Thiocapsa rosea: one gene and its partner. The protein of the gene in region 2 interacts with the protein of the main gene of each other region in a pairwise test. Links are inferred from orthologs where the notes say so. Each region holds a gene or a part of one and is shown on either strand. Other genes may lie near its edges. The genes, in order: BDD21_RS05490 and trkA.

Evidence for each region.
Region 1: the proteins of trkA (region 2) and BDD21_RS05490 interact in binary tests that used the Escherichia coli proteins (3 or more experiments, as listed by UniProt). The link is inferred for Thiocapsa rosea from one-to-one orthologs.

The regions. Positions count from the first base shown.
Region 1 is NZ_RBXL01000001.1:1,189,796-1,200,328, reverse strand. What follows is about bases 7,684-10,531. They hold BDD21_RS05490 (PTS sugar transporter subunit IIA), read right to left. Parts: upstream 9,409-10,531; coding sequence 8,959-9,408; downstream 7,684-8,958. Other genes in these bases: BDD21_RS05480 (RNA polymerase factor sigma-54), read right to left, coding at 10,015-10,531; hpf (ribosome hibernation-promoting factor, HPF/YfiA family), read right to left, coding at 9,649-9,984; hprK (HPr(Ser) kinase/phosphatase), read right to left, coding at 7,974-8,936; rapZ (RNase adapter RapZ), read right to left, coding at 7,684-7,917. Also shown: cyclic pyranopterin monophosphate synthase MoaC, read left to right, coding at 1-262; BDD21_RS05535 (bacteriohemerythrin), read left to right, coding at 259-744; yihA (ribosome biogenesis GTP-binding protein YihA/YsxC), read left to right, coding at 768-1,403; BDD21_RS05525 (hypothetical protein), read right to left, coding at 1,480-2,271; BDD21_RS05520 (phosphomannomutase), read left to right, coding at 2,670-4,157; ptsP (phosphoenolpyruvate--protein phosphotransferase), read right to left, coding at 4,639-6,381; BDD21_RS05510 (HPr family phosphocarrier protein), read right to left, coding at 6,378-6,647; BDD21_RS05505 (PTS sugar transporter subunit IIA), read right to left, coding at 6,644-7,051; more of rapZ, read right to left, coding at 7,048-7,683; more of BDD21_RS05480, read right to left, coding at 10,532-10,533. UniProt on the Escherichia coli protein: Seems to have a role in regulating nitrogen assimilation.
Region 2 is NZ_RBXL01000001.1:2,848,098-2,858,601, forward strand. Bases 2,879-5,697 are described here. They hold trkA (Trk system potassium transporter TrkA), read right to left. Parts: upstream 5,066-5,697; coding sequence 3,692-5,065; downstream 2,879-3,691. Other genes in these bases: BDD21_RS12645 (ankyrin repeat domain-containing protein), read right to left, coding at 2,991-3,560; BDD21_RS12660 (sigma-54-dependent transcriptional regulator), read right to left, coding at 5,256-5,697. Outside these bases: BDD21_RS12625 (inner membrane-spanning protein YciB), read right to left, coding at 1-178; BDD21_RS12630 (alanine/glycine:cation symporter family protein), read left to right, coding at 441-1,799; BDD21_RS12635 (hypothetical protein), read right to left, coding at 1,921-2,370; BDD21_RS12640 (BolA family protein), read right to left, coding at 2,550-2,867; more of BDD21_RS12660, read right to left, coding at 5,698-6,626; BDD21_RS12665 (sensor histidine kinase), read right to left, coding at 6,623-8,824; BDD21_RS12670 (DUF4390 domain-containing protein), read right to left, coding at 8,806-9,396; 16S rRNA (cytosine(967)-C(5))-methyltransferase RsmB, read right to left, coding at 9,393-10,504. UniProt on the Escherichia coli protein: Part of the constitutive potassium transport systems TrkG and TrkH. May regulate the transport activity of TrkG and TrkH systems. Binds to NAD(+) and NADH.

The DNA of each region.
Region 1 (10,533 bases), 1.7 Mb from region 2 along the record:
CGAGATGGAGGCGCTCTGCGCGGTGCAGATCAGTCTTTTGACCATCTACGACATGTGCAAGGCGGTGGATCGGGGCATGAGTATCGAGGGTGTACGCCTGCTCGAGAAGGAGGGAGGCCAATCCGGGCGCTGGGTTCGCGGCGTCGCGCCTGCCGTTAACGGCGATCCGGATGCCGTCGATTCCCCGGCAGGCAATCCCCTGGCAGGCAATCCCGGCCAAGCTGGTTCGGACGAGCCGGTCGCGTCATGGAAAAAGCAATGACTCAATTCGTGGAGTGGTCAGCCGCGCTCAGCGTCGGCATCGACGAGATCGACGCACAGCATCAAGCCCTGATCGACCTGATCAACGAGCTGCAGGATGCGGTTGTCGCGGGTATCGAACGCGAGCGGCAGCTCGAGGTTCTCGGCAGGCTCGCCGAGTACACCAAGATCCATTTCGCCGTCGAGGAGAGCCTGATGCGCATCTTCGGCTATCCGGATTACGAGCGCCACAAGGGGCAGCACGAAGGTCTGATCCGCAGCATGCTGGATCTGCAGCGCAGACTGGATCTGGAGCAGGCGCCGATCGACGATGGACTGATGCGGCACCTCAAGCATTGGCTGCTCGATCACATCCTGCACAGCGATCAGGATTACAGTCGGTTCTTTCTCGCCGCCGGCGCCCTGTCGCGACACCAAACGCCGTCCTGGTCGACCCGCATCTGGGATCACCTGCACTTTTGCGGCTCTAAATGCTGGAGCTAAACCGCGTCCGGTCCCCGCTGACGATGAATCCATTCTACCAACGCGCCCACTTCCTGACGGCCGCCGCACGGGTCGATCAATGTCCCCCTGACGAGGGTCGCGAGGTTGCCTTCGCGGGGCGGTCGAATGCCGGCAAGTCAAGTGCGATCAATGCACTTTGCCATCAAAACGCGCTCGCGCGCACGAGCAAGACACCCGGACGGACGCAGCAGCTCATCTTTTTCGAGCTGGACGAGGCACGTCGCCTGGTCGATCTCCCCGGTTACGGATACGCAAAGGTTCCGGATGCGATCAAGCATGATTGGCAGCAGCATATGGCGGCCTATCTTGAGCAGCGCCGCTCACTCGGCGGTCTCGTCGTCGTCATGGACATCCGTCATCCGCTGGCCGAATTCGACCGCCAGATGCTTGAGTGGGGCGGGCGAGCCGATCTGCCGATGCTCGTGTTGCTCACCAAGGCGGACAAGCTCAAGACCGGGGCGGCCCGCGCAACGCAGCATGCGGTCGAGCAGGCCGTTTCGGCTATGGTGGGGAAGGTCGAGGTGATGCTGTTCTCGGCCCTGAAGCGACAAGGTGTGGAGTCCGTCCAGCGGTTGCTCGATGGCTGGCTGGAGGTGGGCAGCGCGACGTCACCCGCCGGGCTGCCGGATCTCGACTGATTGCAGTCTGTCCGGGGGGGGCGAGGGCGCCGGTCAAATCGAGCCGGCACCCTCGGTCCGCTTCAGCGTCCCTCGATCACTGACCCATGCCCTGCGGAGGCGGACCCTGGTCGTAACCGGGCATCATGGGCGGATGGCCCATGCCGCCCGGATAGCCGCCCTGTGGGCCGTAACCGTATCCGTAGCCCCGAGGCTCATAGCCGCCGTGTGGCGGCATGCGCGGCATCTCGGGCATCGGGGGTGGGCTTCCGAACAGGGCGCGGGCCGCCTCGATCTGTTCCTCGCTCATCGCCTCGACGGTCTTGCGATAGGCCTCGAATTGCTCCTCCATCTCTTTGCGGCGTTGCTCGGCCTCGGCCCAGGGCGGGGTCTCGGGCATCTCGATTCCGCGTTCCTCCGCGTCGGCGCGCATTTGCTGCCAATGGGCGTCGCGCATGGCGCGGCGTTCCTCGGGGGTCATGGAACGCATCTGTTCACGCATCGCCCGTCGTTGCTCGCGCATCGCCTCCATGTCCTCGGGCGACATGCCGCGACGCTCGGGCATGGCCGGCGGCTCGGGCATCGGCGGCCGCTCGGCCGACTCCCATGGCGGTGTTTCGGGAAGCGCCAGGCCGATCTCCGCGGCTCGCGCGCGCAGCTCTTCGTAGCGTTGCTCGCGTTCCGCCATGATGGCGGCGCGACGTTCCTCGGCCGCGGCTCGGGCTGCTTCGCCGGGTGCCGGTGCGCTGGCCGGTGCAGCGTCCGGAGCCGGAGCCGGCTCGTTCGTCGGTTCAGCCGGGGCCTGGCTGGTGTCGGTCGCCTGCGGATCGGCGAACGCACTTTGGCCGATGACGAGTGCCAGCGTCGCCGCCGAGACAAGAGGGATCATGCGAGACGTGTCGGGCATGGAAGTAGTCCTCTAAGTGGTAGTCGTCTGTGAAGGTCGGCGGATCCATCGCCTTTGACTCGGGTCAGCGTGACCGGGCATGCGTTGCCGGGCGTGACCAAGTCTCGATCCTTGATGCTGCAACCGCGCAGTCGCCGTGTCCGCCGGGAATCATCGCCGAATTGTTCTCGTAGGGCGGCTCGATGCCCGAGACGCGGGGCCGACGGTGTGCCCGAGCTTAACCGATCCGTGACCCCGAGGGACACCCCCCCGGGTGGGTTGACCGGGGAGCGCATCCCCCGTTCCCCGACGAATGGCGCCGATGCGAGCCACGGAAGCGCTTCCGGGATAGGATAGGCCGTGAGGGTTTCGATACCCCGAAATCGACACGAGGAGTCTGTATGCAGATCGGCGATTTGATGACCATGAGCGGCGTGGCGTTCGGAACCAGCGGTGCCCGCGGGTTGGTGCAGGCGATGACCGATCGGGTGTGCTATGCCTATACCGCTGGCTTTCTCGGCTATCTTCGCGCGAGCGGCGCGCTCGCACCGAATGCCGAGGTCGGGTTGGGTGGTGATCTGCGGCCCAGCACGAGCAGGATCCTGGTTGCCTGCGCCCGGGCGGCGCTGGACCTCGGCTGTCGACCTCGCTACCTCGGGCGTATCCCGAGTCCGGCTGTTGCCGCCTGGGGGTTGGCGCGCGGTGCTCCAAGCCTGATGGTGACCGGCAGCCACATCCCGGACGATCGCAACGGCATCAAGTTTAATCTGCCGACAGGCGAGATCCTCAAGCGCGACGAGGAGGGCATCCGCGGACAACCGCTCGAGGTTGCCGAGACGCTGTTCGACACGGCCGGCGCCTTCGTCGAAGACCAGTCCGATGCGCTTCCCGAGGAGGATCCGCTCGCCTATCGAGACTACCTCGATCGCTACCTGGATTTCTTCCCGTCGGGCTGTCTGAGCGGCCTGCACGTCGGCGTCTACGAGCACTCCAGCGTTGCTCGGGGCGCTTATGTCGATGTGCTGGAGGGGCTCGGCGCACGCGTGACGCGGCTGGGGTTCTCGGAGGTCTTTGTCCCTGTCGATACCGAGGCGATTCGTCCCGAAGAGGTTTCTCTTGCGCGCGACTGGGCCGCGACGGGGCGTTTCGATGCCCTGGTTTCCGCCGACGGGGACGGCGACCGTCCGCTGGTCGGAGACGAGACGGGAGAATGGTTGCGCGGTGACATCGCCGGGATCCTGTGTGCGCGCCAACTCGGCGCCCGCGGGGTGGTGACACCCGTGAGCAGCAACACGGCGGTCGAGCGATCCGGCTGCTTCGAAACGGTGCTGCGCACCCGGATCGGATCGCCCTTCGTCATCGAAGGGATGCAGAATCTCGTCGACCGCGGCATGGACCGGGTGGTCGGCTACGAGGCGAACGGCGGCTTTCTACTCGCGACCGACATCGAGCAGGACGGTCGCATCCTGCCGGCCTTGCCGACACGGGATGCTGTTTTGGTCGCGATCGCCATCCTGCGTGCATCCGTGGAGCAGGGGAAACCCGTGTCGGCCCTCTCCGCCGATCTCCCGCGTCGCTTCACGTGGAGCGATCGTCTGAAGGATTTCCCGACCGAGATCGCACGGGCGCGTCTTGCCGAGATCCACCGCGGCGACCCTGCCCGAGACAAGGCGGCCGCACAGGCCGTTTTCGGCGCTGCATTCGGTCCGGTCGCCGATCTGGATGGCACCGACGGTCTGAGGATCACCTTCGTCAACGGCGAGATCGCGCACCTGCGCCCTTCGGGCAATGCGCCCGAGCTGCGCGCCTATACCGAGGCCGATAGCTCAGAGCGCGCGGAGGAGATGAATCGGATCTGCATGGAGATCCTCTCCCGCTGGCGTGCTTAAACCGCGTTCGGCACGACCTGGAATCGTTGGCGTGTCGGCGCAGCCTCGCAGCGGCCAACAACCGTCGGCGCGACGCGGTTTAAGGAATTTTGGACAGGATTCAAAAACAGCCGATAGCCGTAGGATGGGTAGAGCACAGCGAAACCCATCCTCCACGCGCCAACGCCTCGCTCCCGGCACCGACCGAGCACAGCGAAACCCATCCTCCACGCGCCAACGCCTCGCTCCCGGCACCGACCGAGCACAGCGAAACCCATCCTCCACGCGCCAAGGGCATCGGAGTGAAACCCGGAAGCGCGGCGGTTTGGAGGATGGGTTTCGCTGACGCTCTGCCCATCCTACAAGTGAATCAAGGTGTTCGCCTCGATTCTGCATCGTCTCTTGGATTTTCCTTTCCTTAAACCGCGTCAGGGATAAGGCATTTGGTGTCGTCGAGGGTGCCGTTTTCAGGCCGACACCGATTGAGAACGCCGGACGCGGTTTAAGCCGCGTTGAGCTCGTCGATCAGCGCACCCGGATCCGTATCGTCGAGACGGGCGAAGAGTGCTTCGGTGCGGCGCATCAGGTCGAGCGTGTCGGCCTGAAGCAGGACCTCTTTAACGTCGAGGATGGCGCCCGGCTGCATGCTGAATTCGCGCAGCCCGATTCCGAGCAGCAGGCGGGTGAAGCGCGGATCGCCCGCCATCTCGCCGCACATGCTGACCGGTCGGTTCAGCTCGCGTGCGGCCTCGATGGTCATGCGGATGAGGCGCAGGATGGCCGGGTGTGTGGGGTCGAAGAGATAGTTGACGCCGTCGTCGAGGCGGTCGATCGCGAGCGTGTACTGGATGAGGTCGTTGGTTCCGATCGACAGAAAATCCAGGCGCCGCGCGAGCGCGCGTGCGGCAAGTGCGGCCGCTGGGACCTCGATCATGGCGCCGATCGGGAGTTGCGGGTCATAGTCGAGACCGTCGCGGTCGAGTTGGCCCTTGATCTGCCGGATCAGCGCGAGAACCGTATCGACCTCGTGGACGTTGGAGACGAGCGGCAGCATCAGCCGGATCGGGCCGATCGCGGAGGCGCGCAGGATCGCGCGCAGCTGCGGCCGGAAGAGATCGGGCTCCTTGAGGCAGAGTCGGATCGCGCGCAGTCCCAGCGCCGGGTTCGAGACCCCGGGACCCGGCTCGAGCAGGGTATCGACGCGTTTGTCGACGCCCAGATCCAGCGTGCGGATGGTCACGGGGATCCCGCCGAGCCCGGCGACGATCGCCGCGTAGCTCGCCAGATGCTCCTCCTCGTCGGGGAGATCCCGGCGATTCATGTAGAGGAACTCGGTGCGATAAAGTCCGACCCCGCTGGCCCCGTTGGCCTTCGCAAGCTCCACGTCCTCGGGGAGCTCGAGATTCGCAAGGAGGCCGATCTCGACCCCGTCGCGTGTGACCGAAGCTCGGCCGACCAGGCCGCGCAAACGTAACTGACGGGCCTCCGCGGCGCGTAGGCGGTCGCGGAAAAAGTCCAGTGTCAGGGGGTCGGCATCGGCCAGCACGGTGCCGGTCTCGCCGTCGACCAGGATGAGCTCGCCCTGGCGCAGATAGCGTGTGATGTTGTGGATGCCCATCACGGCGGGTACGCCGAGGCTACGCGCCAGGATGGCGGTGTGGGACATGGGCCCGCCGAATTCGGTCACGAATGCGACCGCACCGCGATGGCGCAGGAGGATCGCTTCCGCGGGCGCAAGGTCGCGCGCCACCACGACCCGGCCCTCCAGATCCCGGGTGGATGGCTCGTTTTGCTCGACCGCGCCCTGCAGGAAGGCTTGAATCTGCTGGACGACATGCTCGACGTCGTCGCGGCGGGTGCGCAGATAGGGGTCGTCCATCTCGTCGAAGATCCGCACCAGGGTGTCGCGCTGCCGTTGCAGCGCCCACTCGGCATTGCAAAGCTGCTCGGTAACGATGCGACGCACCTCCTCGACCAAGGCGGCGTCCTCGAGCATCAGCAGGTGCGTGTCGATGAACTCTGCGATGTTCAGCGGCGTGTGATGCGGGATCTGGTTGCGCACCGCTTTGAGGGCCCCACGCGCGGCGGCGACGGCCACGTCGAGCCGCTCGATCTCGGCGGCGACCTGGTCGGCCGCGATGGCGGATTGCGAGACGGTATGGCCGCCGCGCCCGTCCACGAAGGCGGGTCCGAGCGCGAGCGAGCGACTGGTGGAGATGCCGATCCCCTGAAAGGCGGTGGTCATTCCGACTCTCCGAAACGGTCGCCGATCAGTGCCTCGATCGCGGCCATGGCGGCATCCTCGTCCTCGCCGGCCGCCTCGACCGTGATCCGGGTGCCCTGACTCGCGGCCAGCATCATCACGCCCATAATGCTCTTGCCGTTGACGCTTTGGCCGCGCCGCGCGATCTCGACATGGCTGGCGAACCGCCCGGCGCATTGCACGAGCTTGGCGGCCGCACGGGCATGCAGACCCAGCTTGTTGAGGATCTCGATCTCTTTGCGAATCATGCGCGGTCGTCTCGTCGCGAGCAGAGCAAGACGCCGTCGCGTCCGCCCTGCAAGGCCTTCTCGGCCACGTCATCCAGGTCGAGCGAGGCATAGGTCAGGGCGCGCAACAACATGGGTAGGTTCAGTCCTGCAATGACTCGCGCCTGCTCATGGATCGCGAGCAGCGATACCGCGACATTGGCCGGTGTCGAGCCGTAGAGGTCGGTCAGGATCAGCACGCCCTCGCCCGTGTCCAGCCGCTCCAAGCGTTCGGCGGCTTCCGCCGTCACGACCTCGCAGGGCACATCGTTGACGACCTCCATCGCCTCCACCCCCGGCGGGCATTCGCCGAGAATCGCCGTCGTGACCCGCAGCAGATCCGCGCCGCATGGCTGATGGGTCATCATCAGGATGCCGACGCTCAAGGGAGATCCCGATGCCGGACCATCACCTGATGGCCGTTGGACTCGAAATGATGCCGCAGGGATTCGGTCATAAAGACCGAGCGGTGCTGCCCGCCCGTGCAGCCGATCGCGATCGTCAGATAGCTGCGCCCGTCCGTCTCGAAGCTGGGGATCCAGCGATCGAAGAATCCCTGGATGTCGGCGCGCATTCGGCAAAAGGCGTCCGCGGAATCGAGGAATTCCATCACGGGACGATCGCGTCCGGTCAAGCGCCGCAGCTCGGGTTGCCAATGCGGATTGGGCAGGCTGCGCAGGTCGAAGACAAAATCCACATCGTGGGGAACCCCGTGCTTGAAACCGAAGGACTGCAGCAGGATGGACGCCTTCGGCGAGGCGCCGCCGACCAAACGGCTGCGCACGAGATCGCGCAGCTCGTGGACGTTGGTTTGGGTGGTGTCGATACGGATGTCGGCGCAGCTTCGGATCGGCTCGAGGAGTCGGCGCTCGAGTGCGATCGCCTCCGGCAGCGAGCGATCGCCGCGGGTCAAGGGATGCTTGCGGCGGGTCTCGCTGAAGCGCTTGATCAGGGTTTCGGTCTGGGCGTCGAGGAAGAGGACATCGCAGCCGATGCCGCGCTCGCGCGCCGAGTGCACCAGCTCGGGAAGGTGTCGCAGCTCGTCCGGGCCGCTGCTCGGACTGGTGCGGGCGTCGATCCCGACCGCCGTCATGGTGAAGGCATCATCCAGCCCCTCGTGCAGCCCGAGGGCGAGATTCTCTAACAAGAACAGCGGCAGGTTGTCGATGCAGTAGAACCCTACGTCTTCCAGGGTGTGAAGCGCGACGCTCTTGCCCGAGCCGGACAGGCCGCTGAGGATGACGAGCCTCATCGGCTTGCCGACGTTCGGCAGTCGTTCGCGTGCCTGTTCCTCTGCCGGTGCTTGCGTCATGACGGTGATCTCGGCGGGTCGGGTCGATCGATGCTGATGGCACGCGCCTGGCGGTCGATGAAATCGACGCCGGCATCGTATCCGCGAATGCGCAGAATCTGGTGTCGCACGGCCGCCTCCACCAGGATCGCCAGGTTGCGGCCGGGTGCGACCGGCATCGTGATCTTGGGGACGGCAACCCCGAGGATGTTGCGCACCGAGAGGCTGCCGCTGAGCCGGTCGATCGACTCGAGTTGATGTTTGTCGAGCGGCTGAAGATCGATGATCAGGTTCAATGTCTTGCTGCGCACGACGGCGCCTTCTCCGAACATGGCGCGGATGTTGAGAATCCCCAGGCCGCGGACCTCGAGAAAATCGCGCAGGGCCTCGGGGCAGGTGCCCTCCAAGGTCTCGGGGGCAATGCGTGCGAAACGGGGTGCGTCGTCGGCGATGAGCCGATGTCCTCGCGCGATCAGATCGAGCGCCAGCTCGCTCTTGCCGACGGCCGGATCGCCGACCAGCAGAACGCCCATACCCAGGACCTCGATGAAGACCCCGTGCACCGTGCGGCGCTCGGCGAGGGCATGGGTGAGGAAATAACGCAGGTGATTGATCAGCTCCTCGTCGCCGAGGGAGGAGCCGAGCAGCGGCGTGAGGGTCTGCTCGGCGGCCTCTCGAAAGGCGGGCTCCGGGTCGATGCCGTCGGAGAAGATGACGGCGGTCGGACGATCCGAGAAGAGCCTCTCCACGGTCTCGCCGAAGGCGGTCCGGCCCAGTTCTGCTAGGTAGAGCAGCTCCGCGTGTCCGATGACCTGCAGGCGATTGGGATGAATGCAGTTCAGAGAGCCGATCAGCGACTGCCTCGAACGTCCCGGATCCTCGCCGCGCAACGGGCGCGGGCTCGCCGGCTCGGGCGTGAGCCAGCGCAGCTTGAGCCGCGGCCCGGTCTGCGAGATCAGGGATTGAAGACTTTCGATCATCGCCGGCGGCCGCGCTTGACGGCTAGGTCGCTCTGAGAAGGTCCAGAATGGCCGTGGGCGAGCTCGCATCGCGCAGACGTGCGCGGGTTGCCGACTCGCTGAAGCGACTTGCCAAATAGGCGAGCAGCTGCAGGTGCTCCTCGGTCGCGGTCTCGGGAACCAAGAGCGCGAACGCCAGATCGACCGGCTCGCCGTCGGCTGCATCGTAATCCACCCCGCGGGCGGTTTGCACGAAGGCCCCGATCACCTGAGAGACCTCCTTGATCCGGGCATGGGGCAGGGCGACACCGTGACCGAGTCCGGTGCTGCCGAGGCGTTCGCGCTCGAGGAGGCGCTCGAAGACGCTCTCCGTGCTCAAACGGGGGTGGTCGTTGGCGAGTAGCTCGGCAAGGGTTTCGAGCAAACGCTTCTTGCTGGAAATCTCGAGGCCGTGACCGATACGGGCCTCGTTGATTAGATCGGGGCTGAGCATCGGTATCGGCTCCCGTGCGCTGCGGGCGCGCAGCGCTGCAGCTGGTGGCTCTTGGATCGATGTCCGCGCAGCGACGGCGGGCAAGGGCGTGTGGTCATGGATGCTGATTATCCTCGGATGTCTGGCAGAGGCCGGCGATCCCGCATGCCGGCCTCGTGCCCGATCCCGTTCGTTGAACGCCTCCGACGGGGCAAGAGCGCCCCTCGAAGGTATCAGCGGCGTTCTGACAACGCCGGTGCGTCAGGTCTGATCCGACTCCTCGATCTCGCTGACCTTCGGGCTCGCTGCGCGATGATCGCTCTTCTTCTCCTTGTGGCGCAGGACCTGACGATCGAGCTTGTCGATCAGCCCGTCGATTGCGGCATACATGTCCTCGTGGACCGAGTCGGCAAAGACCTTGCTGCCGTTGATGTGCAGTGTGGCCTCCGCTTTTTGGGCAAGCTTCTCGACGCTCAGGATGACGTGAGCGTTGATGACGTGGTCGAAGTGCCGCGCAAGGCGCTCGAACTTCGTGTCGACGTAGCCTTTCAGCGCATCGGTGACGTCGATGTGATGACCCGTCAGGTTGATCTGCATCTTGTGACTCCTTATGGTTCAAACGGCCTGTCAATCCAGGCGCTTGCGCTCGTTCGAGGGTGGAACCCCCATGGCCTCGCGGTACTTGGCGACGGTTCGCCGCGCGACATTGATCCCCTGATCGCCGAGCTCTTGGGCGATCTTACTGTCGCTCATGGGCTTTCGCGCGGACTCGCCGGCGATCAGCTTGCGGATCAGGGCACGAATGGCGGTCGACGAGCATTCGCCGCCGGAAGCGGTGTTGACGTGCGAGGAAAAGAAATACTTGAACTCAAAGGTTCCCCGCGGCGTGTGCATGTATTTCTGCGTGGTCACTCGGGATACGGTCGACTCGTGAAGCTCCAATGCCTCGGCGACATCGCGCAGAACCATCGGTTTCATCGCCTCGTCCCCGTGCTCGAAGAATTCCTGCTGCATCTCGACGATCTTCGCGCCGACGCGCAGCACCGTGTCGTTGCGGCTGGCCAGGCTCTTGATGAACCAGCGTGCCTCCTGCAAATGGCTCTTCAAGGTGACGCCGTCCGCGCTCTGATCGGCGCGTCGGATCAG
Region 2 (10,504 bases):
GCACCAGCAACCCGAGCGTGACCAGCGGCATGGTCTCCACATGCCGCCGCCGCATCCACGACCAGCCGACCAGGATGGCCGAGGCGAGGATGGCGACGCCGGTCGCGACGTAGATGCCTTCGAGTTTATAGGCGGCGAAGAACAGGAGAATCGGAAAGAAGTCGACAAAGAGTTTCATGAGGCCGGGGTCGCCGATATGGCATGCGTGGTGAGTCGGGATGATGTGTTCGGGCGGGAACCGCGCGGTTCGACAGCGTGAAGCGGCGGCGGTTTCAAGCCTGTCGCCGGGGGCGACGGTCGCCGAGACGGAGGCGCTGCTCGATCCCGCAGTCGTGCGCGATAGGATACGGGGATCGGGCGGGCAGGGCAAAGGCGTTCGACCGGGTTGACGTGTATAGTTGCGTCCGGTTTTTGTTCTCACTTCAAGGGGGATGCGTCACGTGGAGACGATCGAGAGTTGGGTCGGCACGATCAACGGGCTCGTCTGGGGCCCTCCCATGCTGGTTCTCATCCTGGGAACCGGTCTCTTCCTGATGATCGGCTTGCGCTTGATGCCGCTGCTGAAGCTCGGGTTCGGCTTCCGCATGCTGTGGGCCGGACGGCATGCACAGGGACAGGGCAACATCACGCCGTTCAATGCCTTGATGACGTCGCTCGCGGCGACCATCGGAACGGGCAACATCGCCGGCGTTGCCACGGCCATCGCCATCGGCGGTCCCGGCGCCTTGTTCTGGATGTGGTGCACCGCACTCGTCGGCATGGCCACCAAATATGCCGAGGGCGTGCTCGCGGTGAAGTACCGTGAGGTGGACGAAAAGGGCAACTATGTCGGCGGCCCCATGTACTACATCAAGAACGGTCTGGGCCGTCGCTGGCTCTGGCTCGGCACCGCCTTCGCGATCTTCGGTGGGCTCGCCGGGTTCGGGATCGGCAACATGGTCCAGGCCAATTCCGTGTCCCACGCCCTCAGCGGCAAGTTCGCGATTCCGGAGCTCTGGTCGGGCATCGCGATGGCCGTGATGGTCGGGTTGGTCCTGATCGGTGGAATTCGCTGGATCGCCCAAGTCGCCGGGAAGCTGGTGCCCTTCATGGCGATCGCCTATGTCGTCGGCGGTTTGGTGGTTCTGGCCTTCAACATCGAGAAGATTCCCGAGGCCATCTACCAGATCGTGCTGCATGCCTTTTCGCCGACGGCGGCCGCGGGTGGATTCGCCGGTGCGACCCTGATGCTGGGCATCCAGATGGGCGTGGCCCGGGGTATCTTCTCCAACGAGGCAGGGCTCGGCAGCGCGCCGATTGCACATGCGGCGGCACAGAGCAACGATCCGATCCAGCAAGGCACGGTCGCCATGCTCGGCACCTTCATCGACACCATCATCATCTGCACCATCACGGGGCTCGTGATTATGGTGACGGGCGAGTGGATGAGCGGCGAGACCGGGGCGGGCTTGTCCGCCGCAGCCTTCAGCGCCGGCCTGCCGTCGGTCGGCGGGTATATCGTCACCTTCGGGCTGGCGCTCTTTGCCTTCACCACCATCCTGGGCTGGAGCGTCTACGGCGAGCGCTGCATGGAATACCTGTTCGGCATCCATGCCATCGTTCCCTTTCGGTTGGTCTGGGTCGCGGTCATTCCGGTCGGGGCAACGCTTGAACTCGACTTCATCTGGCTGGTCGCCGACACACTCAACGCTCTGATGGCGATCCCCAATCTAGTCGCACTGCTCCTGCTCAGTCCGGTGGTCTTTCGGATGACGCACGACTATTTCGCGGATCCGATCAATCGGCGCGTTGTGACCTGAGTACCGGCGAAGGGCGCCGTTTCGGGTGGGCGGCCGACCTTGAATGGTCGGCCGCGTCCGAGTCACCACGGCGACCATCCAGGCACCGCGGCCGCTTGCCCGGAGTATACCGAGCGCAGGTTCAGCAGCCGTCATCTGACGTCACGGCTACGCCTGTCTTCGAGTCACGCGCTGTCTTGCCCGTTTCATCCGTCTTGATCGTGCCGATGAACATCATGTTCTCGACGCGACCGAATTGTTCGTCCATCGCCCGCTGGACGTCGATGTCGCGCAGCCCCTCGTAAATATAGATCTTGCCTTCGGCCTCGGCGGCACGCTCGCTGGTGCTCGGCTCGAACAGGCGACGCAGCTCGATGTCCGAAACGTCCGCAGCCGCTGCGGCGACACTCGCGCACGAGAAGGCGACGAGCAATGGGCGGGTCAACGCGCGAGCGTTGAAGAGGTTCGATGTCTTCATGTCGATCGACTCACATTCAGTCCTCAGGCCACTTCGCGGCAGGACCCTGCGAGAGCGTGCCTGATCCAATGCGGACCCGGGCGACATGCTTTTATTTTCGTTGTGCTGCCGCACGGGTGCTCGCCCCGAAGCCGGCAATCAGCAACAGCCTTGCTGACGCTGCGAACCCGAACCGACCTCAACTCATCCGGCTTGCCTTAAGCATGGCACAGGAGTTCACACTGCGTGCGCCAATAATATACTTTTTTTATCTGGTAATGGGGTTTTCAGGGGCCGGGCGCCTGATTCTGCGGTCAACCGGCTTTCGAGCCTCCCTGGCAGGGCGGTGACTCGGGTGCAACGCCGCCTTTGGCGAACCATTCGTCCGGGGTCCAAGTATGAAGGGCGATGGCATGGAGTCCGCCTTCGAGTTCGCCGCTGAGGGCGCGATTAAGGAGACGATGCCGGGCGACCAGGGTCTTGTCGGCAAAGGTCTCGCTGACCACCAGGATCTTGAAGTGGGATTCGGCACCGGCAGGGACCGAGTGCATGTGACTTTCGTCGACCACCTCGAGATGCATGGGGTCGAAGGTGTGTTTCAACGTGTCTTCGATACGGGCTTTTCTGTTCATCGGGGTGTTTCGGCTCGGCTTGCCCATCCGGGCATGTCTTTCGGAACTATGGGCCAACCCTTGTCTGCGCAAGCGCCGTGTCCGCTGCGATCAGCGATCACCGCAGGCGATGCAGGACGCGGCCTAGCGGCTCCGTTCGGCGAGCTGCTCCGCGACGGCCTCATATCCGGCCTCGCGGGCGTGGTCCTCGGCGGTGTTGCCCCCGAAGTCCTTCAGGGTCCGATCGGCACCCCGGCGCAGCAGAACCTCGACGGTCTCGGCGTGGCCTTTGCCGGCGGTCCAGAGCAAGGCCGTCCAGCCTTCGGTCTGCTCTTGGTGATCGATCATGGCGCCTTTGCTCAAGAGTCGATCCACGATCGTCGCGTGATTGTTCGAGGCCGCGAGCATCATGGCCGTATAACCGCCCTTGTCTTGGGCGTCGATGTCGGCACCGGCCTCGAGGAGGCGCTCCACGACATCGGCGTGCCCGTAGAGTGCGGCCTTCATGAGCGGCGTCCAGTCGCAGCTGTCGCGCACGTCGACCTTCGTCGACGGCTTCAAGAGTGCGTTCAGGGCGGAGAGGTCGCCTTGCTCGGCCACATCGAGGAGTGCTGTGCCCGTTGCGTCCGGCGTCGAGTCCGATCGGTGAATGACGGCGAAGGCGACGAGGATCGCGATCGCGACGAGGGCGAGGATACGGAGGAGGATATTCATGGCCGCCCATTCTCCGGACCCGGAACCGGTCGGCCAATGCGAATCGGCAACCCGAGAGACAGACTCGGGGATCGCGCCGGTCGGCGCGGTTGAATCGCACGGATGCGCGAGATGCGACGCAGTTAGGCGCCTTACAGGAAGGTGACCCCGACCTGGAACAGCCGCTCGACCTCCGGGATCCGCGCCTTGTCCTGAAGGAAGAGGATGACGTGGTCTTCCGCGGCGATGACGGTGTCGTGGTGCGCCATCAGCACCTCGTCGCCACGGACGATGGCGCCGATACTGGTACCCCGCGGGAGCCGGATGTTCTCGATGCTGCGCCCGATCACCTTGCTGGAGGACTCGTCGCCGTGGGCGATGGCCTCGATCGCCTCCGCCGCACCGCGCCGCAGAGAATGCACGACGACCACGTCGCCGCGCCGGATATGCTTGAGCAGGCTTCCGATGGTTGCCTGCTGCGGCGAGATGGCGATGTCGATGGCCCCGGATTGCACCAGTTCCACATAGGACGGCCGGTTGATCAAGGCCATGACCTTGCGGGCACCCAGCCGCTTTGCGAGCATCGCCGAGAGGATATTCGCCTCGTCGTCGTCGGTGACGGCGCAGAAGACATCGGTGTTCTCGATATTCTCTTCCAGGAGCAGATCGCGATCCGCCGCGTCGCCGTGCAGCACGATCGTCTTCTCGAGATTCTCCGCGATGCGCTTGCAGCGTTTCAGATCCCGCTCGATGATCTTCACCCGGTAGTTGAGCTCCAGCGCCTCGGCGAGCCGGGTGCCGATATTGCCGCCGCCGGCGATGATCAGGCGCTTGTAGGGGCGATCCAAACGCCGCAGCTCGCTCATGACCGAACGGATGTGCTTGGGGGCGGCGACGAAGAAGATCTCGTCGTCGGCCTCGATGACGGTATCGCCTTGGGGCTCGATGGCGCGATCCTGTCGGTAGATGGCCGCGACCCTGGCCTCGACCCTTGGCATGTGCTCGTGGAGTGTGCGCAGCTCGTGCCCGACCAAAGGCCCGCCGTAATAGGCCCTGACCGCGACCAGACGGATCCGCCCGCCGGCGAAGTCGAGCACCTGCAAGGTGCCCGGATTCTCGACCAGACGCAGGATGTACTCGGTGACCAATGCCTCCGGGCTGATCGGAAAATCGATCGGCAGGGCATCGGTCCCGAACAGCTTGGGTTGATCGAGAAAGCTCTGCGCCCGCACCCGCGCGATCTTGGTCGGCGTATGGAAGAGGGTGTAGGCGACCTGGCAGGCGACCATATTGGTCTCGTCGCTGTTGGTGACCGCGATGATCATGTCGGCGTCTTCCGCGCCCGCGCGACGCAGCACGTCGGGGTGCGCGCCGTGGCCGAGGATGGTGCGCAGATCGAAACGGTCCTGCAGCTCTCTGAGCAGATCCGGATTGTGATCGACGACGGTAATGTCGTTCGCCTCGCTGACCAGATTGGCGGCCACCGAGGTCCCGACTTGTCCGGCGCCTAAGATGATGATCTTCATTTAAACCGCGTCCGGAGTTTTCGGTGTTGTGGAGTGGGGGCTTGCGGTCTCGTCGCTCCACGCAGCGATTGGCGCGACGCGGTTTAAAATAATAAAAATTAAATACTTGAAGTGCGTCAGTGCCAAGGTCTGCAGGTACGCCGGATCGATGTTGCAGGTGCCGACCTCGACATGCCCCGCCTGACGCACTTCAACGCCGCTCCTTGATTTCGATCCCCAGCGAACGGAGCTTGCGGTACAGATGCGTGCGCTCCATCCCGGCCTCCTTCGCCATCTTGCTGACGTTGCCGGTGTGCTTTTCGAGCTGATAGTCGAGGTAGGCCTTTTCGAACTGCTCGCGCGCCTGACGCAGCGGCTGATCGAAGGAGACCAGCCCCTCCAGTGCCTGCCCTTGTGAAGGCGGCGGTGCGCCGAGTGCGGATTCGACCTCTTTCTGACTGATCTCGTCGCCGGCGCCCAAGATCAGCACCCGCTGAACCAGGTTCTTGAGCTCGCGCACGTTGCCGGGCCAGGTGTAGTTGCGCAGATAATTTTGCGCACCCACGCTGAAACGGCGGTAGGGCAGCTTCTCGTGGGTCGCAAAATAGTCGAGATAGAAGTTCAGCAGATCGGTGACATCCTCGGCGTGGTCGCGCAGCGGCGGGATGTTCAGCGGGACGACGTTCAGGTGGTAGAAGAGATCCTCGCGGAACCGCCCGGCACGCACCTCCTCTTCGAGATTGCGCTGGGTCGCGGCGATGATCCGCACGTCGATGCGCACCGGCTCGGCGCCGCCGACGCGGATGAAGGATCCGGTGTCGAGCGCACCGAGCAGCTTGGCTTGCGCATCCAGCTCCATGTCGGCGACCTCGTCGAGCAGCAAGGTCCCGCCCGCGGCCTTTTCCAGATTCCCGTAATGGGTGTGCTCGCCGTCTTCGGTCCCGAAGAGCTCGCGTGCGGCATTGCCCCCGGCGAGTGTGGAGACGCTCAGATCGACAAAGGGGCGCTCGCGGCGTGCGCTCTGTGAATGCAGATAACGCGCGAAGGTCTCCCGACCGCTGCCGGCGTCCCCGGTGATCAGCACCCAGGTGTCGTGCTGGGCGATGCGTTTGACCTGCTCGCGCAGCCGTTGCAGGGTCGCGCTGCGCCCGACCGGCTCGTGCACCTGGGGCGCGCGGCGTTTGAGACCGATGTTCTCCTTCTGGAGCTTGTCGGCCTCGAGTGCCCGCTCCACGGTGAGCAGCAGCTTGGCCATCGAGAGCGGTTTTTCGAGAAAGTCGTAGGCGCCGAGCCGGGTCGCCTCTACGGCCGTCTCCACGGTGCCGTGACCGGACATCATGATGACCGGGCAGGGCAGACCGTCTTCCTCCTCCGACCACTCGCGCAGCAGCGTGATGCCGTCCAGATCGGGCATCCAGATGTCGAGCAGGATCAGATCCGGACGGCGCTCGCGCAGCGCATGCCGGGCGGATTCGCCGTTCTCCGCGCTCGCCACCGCATAGCCCTCGTCCTCCAGGATCTCCTGCACGAGACCGCGGATGTCGGGCTCGTCGTCGACGACCAAGACGTGCGTTGCACTCATAGCTTTTCGTCCTGTTCTCGGCCTTGGGTCGCGTGCTTGGTCCCCTGCCGGATCGGCAGGCGGATCCGAATCAACGCGCCTTGACCTGTATTCTCGACCTTGATGATACCGCGGTGCTCTTCGACGATCTTCTTGACGATGGCCAAGCCGAGACCGGTTCCTTTTGATTTTGTGGTGACGTAGGGCTCGAAGAGGCGTTCGAAGAGGCGCTCCTCGAACCCGGGCCCGTTGTCGGCCACCTCCAACTCGACGAGCGGTGTGCCGTTCACGCGTACGACGCGCGTCGTCACGGCGATGCGTGCGTCGGGGCGTCCGTCCATCGCCTCCTGCGCGTTCTTGATCAGATTATGAACCACTTGACGCAAGCGCAACGGGTCGCCGCGGACCTCGACCCCCGGCGCACCCAAAGCGACCTCGAGCGCGCTCGTGCCGGCGCTGCGATACAGGTCGAGCACCTCTTGGGCGAGCCGGTCGAGCTCCAGGGGCTCGGCGCGGATATGCGGTGTCCGGGCATAGTCGGAGAAGTCGTTCACCATGGCCTTCATCGCCTCGACCTGCTGGACGATCGTCCGGGTCGAGCGATCGATGATCTTTGCATCCGCCTCGTCGGCCTTGGCGAGCAGCTTATGGCGCAGGCGCTCCGCAGAGAGCTGGATCGGCGTCAAGGGGTTCTTGATCTCGTGGGCCAGCCGCCGGGCCACCTCGCCCCAGGCCGCGTTGCGCTGTGCGGTGATCAGGGAGGTGATGTCGTCGAAGACCACCACGTGACCCCGCTGCTCGTTGTCCGAGAGCGGCAAGGGGCTGCCGCGGCACATCAGGGTCTGTCGCGTCTCGCCGCGATCGAGCTCGATCTCTGCGCGCCAATCCACCCCGGCGAGGATATGGCCGCGCACGGTCTCGGTCCAGGGTGTGAGCCAGGGCAGCTCGCGCTCCACGCGCGAGAGCTCCGGCTGCTCGTCCTCGGCGAAGGTGAGCGACAGGATCTGACGCGCCGCGGGGTTGGATGTCCGCAGCCGCTGATCGGCATCCAAGGCGATGACCCCGGACGACAGTCGCCCCAGGACCGTTTCCAGATAGTTGCGTTGGGTCTCCACCGCCTGTTGGCTGCGGTTCGCGGCATCCCGTGCCCGGGCGATCCGTCGCGTCATCGCATTGAAGGAGGCGACCAGGAAGGCGAGTTCGTCGTCGTGCTTGGGCAGCGGGAGCTGTTGCTCGTAGTCGCCCTCTGCGATCGCGCTGGTGCCGCGGGCGATGTCCGCCACCGGCGCGACGAGACGTCGAGCGATATGAAAGGCGGCGATCACCGCGGCCATCACGCCGAACAGGAGCACCAACGACAGGGTCAGGGAGAAGCTCAGCTTCAATGACTGGCGCAGATACGCCAGCTCTGTGTAGCGATTGTAGGCGTCCTCCAGGCGTTCGGACAGCTCGGTGATGCGCGCCGAGGTCGGGAAGATCGCCTGCATCTGCATCCCCCGTCCGCGCGGATCCTGCACCAATACCCGCACGATCAGCTCGCCGTTGAGGTCGCTTTCCAGACCGACATAGTTGTTGCCGGCGCGCACGCTTTGCTGGATCTCGCGCTCGGCCTGATTCGGAACCAACTGGGTCGGATCCTCGTTGGCGTTGCCGAGCACCTGACCGCCGTCGGCGTAGACGGTCAGCTCGATGGCACCGGCCTGACGCCGCAGATTGTTCAGACTGAGCGCGATGGCGGTCGAGGAGCGATCTTCGATCCCGGCGATGAGCTGCTCGGTGTACCGCGCAAGGACCCGCTGGTTGAGATCGAGCGAGGCCTGATTCAAGACCAGCGCGTCCTGCATGGCCTGGCCGATTTCCACGTCAAACCAGCTGTCGATCCCGCGCAGCAGGAACCCGAGGGAGAAGTAATAGACCACGCCCACGGGCAGCAGCGAGACCAGCACGAAGAGCACCAGGATCCGCCCGGTCAGGCGTGAGCCGGCGGCCTGCCGGCGATAGCGGCGAACCAGCTTCACGATGTTGACGATGACCAGGATGGCGAGCGCGCCCAGACCGGCCAACACCACCGAGAGCAGCGGCACGAAGGCGCGGCTCAGGGTCTCGGAGTTCTCCACCGCATCGCGCATCAGCACCAGAACGACGAAGAGCGCCAGGATCAATGCCGCGACCGGCAAGGTGCCGAGTCCGCGCAGACGTGCTAAGGCGTTAAAGGCCACTTGCTCCACCCGCTGGAGAGTTTCCAGGACGGTTTCAGGTAAGCCATCGGACGCAGCGGAAGCGGCAGCTCTTCGATGTCGAGCGAGGCCCGGATGTGGACCTCGTAGTGCGTGTCCTCGTCGAGACTCGACGCGCCGATCAACGACAGATCGGCGATCTCGCCGAGCGCGCGAATCGCCGCATCACGGCTGACGAAGCTGCGGCCCTCGGTGCCGGGCAGTCGGTAGACCTCGTAGCGCTCCGAGAGCGGCTTGTAGCGGATGGCGTAGCGCAGCTGCAGATCGACCCGGCTGTCCTCCCAGAGCCAGGCCCCGACCCGGCGGACCTGAATCTGCACCAGGATGGTCAGCGGCACGCCGTTCTCGAGCGCTTCGAGCGCCTCGGCGCTGAAACGGTAGTCCAGCAAGGCGTTCATGAAAAACATGTCGTCGACGAGTCGCGTCTCGACCTGCTCGACCTGCAGTCCGTCCTTGGCCGCGCCCGCCTCGACGCTCACCAGCAAGAGCACGGGCACGAGAAGCAACGCAGCCAGAAACAATCTCCCCGAGTGGTCAGCGGGCTGCCGGGTCATGACACCGGTCGTTCGATCAACGCGAAATAGAAGCCGTCGTTCGCCCCGTCCTGCGGAAGCAGCTGGACGCCGTGCGAGAGCGCGCGGCCCCGGGTCGCCGTGATCGCACACTCGCGCGCATCCGGATGGCGCTGCAGGAAGGCGGCGATGCGGTGCTGGTTCTCGTCCGCGATCAGGGAGCAGGTCGCATACAGCAGCCGCCCGCCCGGGGCGAGCAACGGCCAGGCTGCCTCCAGGATCCGATCCTGCAAGGCGCACAACGCCGGGATGTCCGCGTTGCGTCGCAGCCATTTGATGTCGGGATGGCGACGGATCACGCCGGTGGCCGAGCAGGGGACATCGAGCAGGATGCGATCGAAGGGCCGGGCGGTCCAACTGCCTCTGGGCTCGGCCGCGTCGCCGAGTGCGACCTCGGCGCTCAGGCCCAGGCGCGCGAGCGTGTCGCGGATCGGTTTGAGCCGTGTCGGGGCGTTGTCGATCGCCAGCAGATCGAGCCGGTTCTCGGCACGTTCCAGGATGCCGGCGGTCTTGCCGCCGGGTGCTGCGCAGGCGTCCAGGACGCGCTGTCCCGGCTGCGCATCCAGCAGATCGGCCGCCAGCTGGGCGCCGCCGTCCTGCACCGAAACCAGGCCTTCCGCGAAGCCGGGCAGCTCATGGGTCGGGCGCGGCTGATCGAGCGTCAGGCCCATGTCGCAGCCCGGGATGGGCCGCGCCGTGATGCCGGCGGCAGCGAGCGTGCCGAGATAGGCGCGCCGGTCGGTCCGGGTGCGGTTCACGCGCAGACTCATGGGCGCCCGGCCATTGCTGGTCCGCACGATCTGCTCCCAATCCTCCGGCCAGTTCTCGCGCAGGCGATCGAGCAGCCACTCGGGAAAGAGCCAACGCACGGCCGGCTCTTGATCGACCTCGGCCAGGAGGGTCTCGCGCTCGCGCAGAAAGCGACGCAGCAGTGCGTTCACCAAGGCCGCCTTGTCGGGCTTGCCGATGAGTCGACTGGCCTCGACCGTGGCGGCGACCGCGGCGTGGTCCGGCGTGTCCATCGCGATGAGCTGATACAGGCCGATCAGGATCAGCGATTCGAGATCCTTGTCCGCGGGCTTGACCGGGT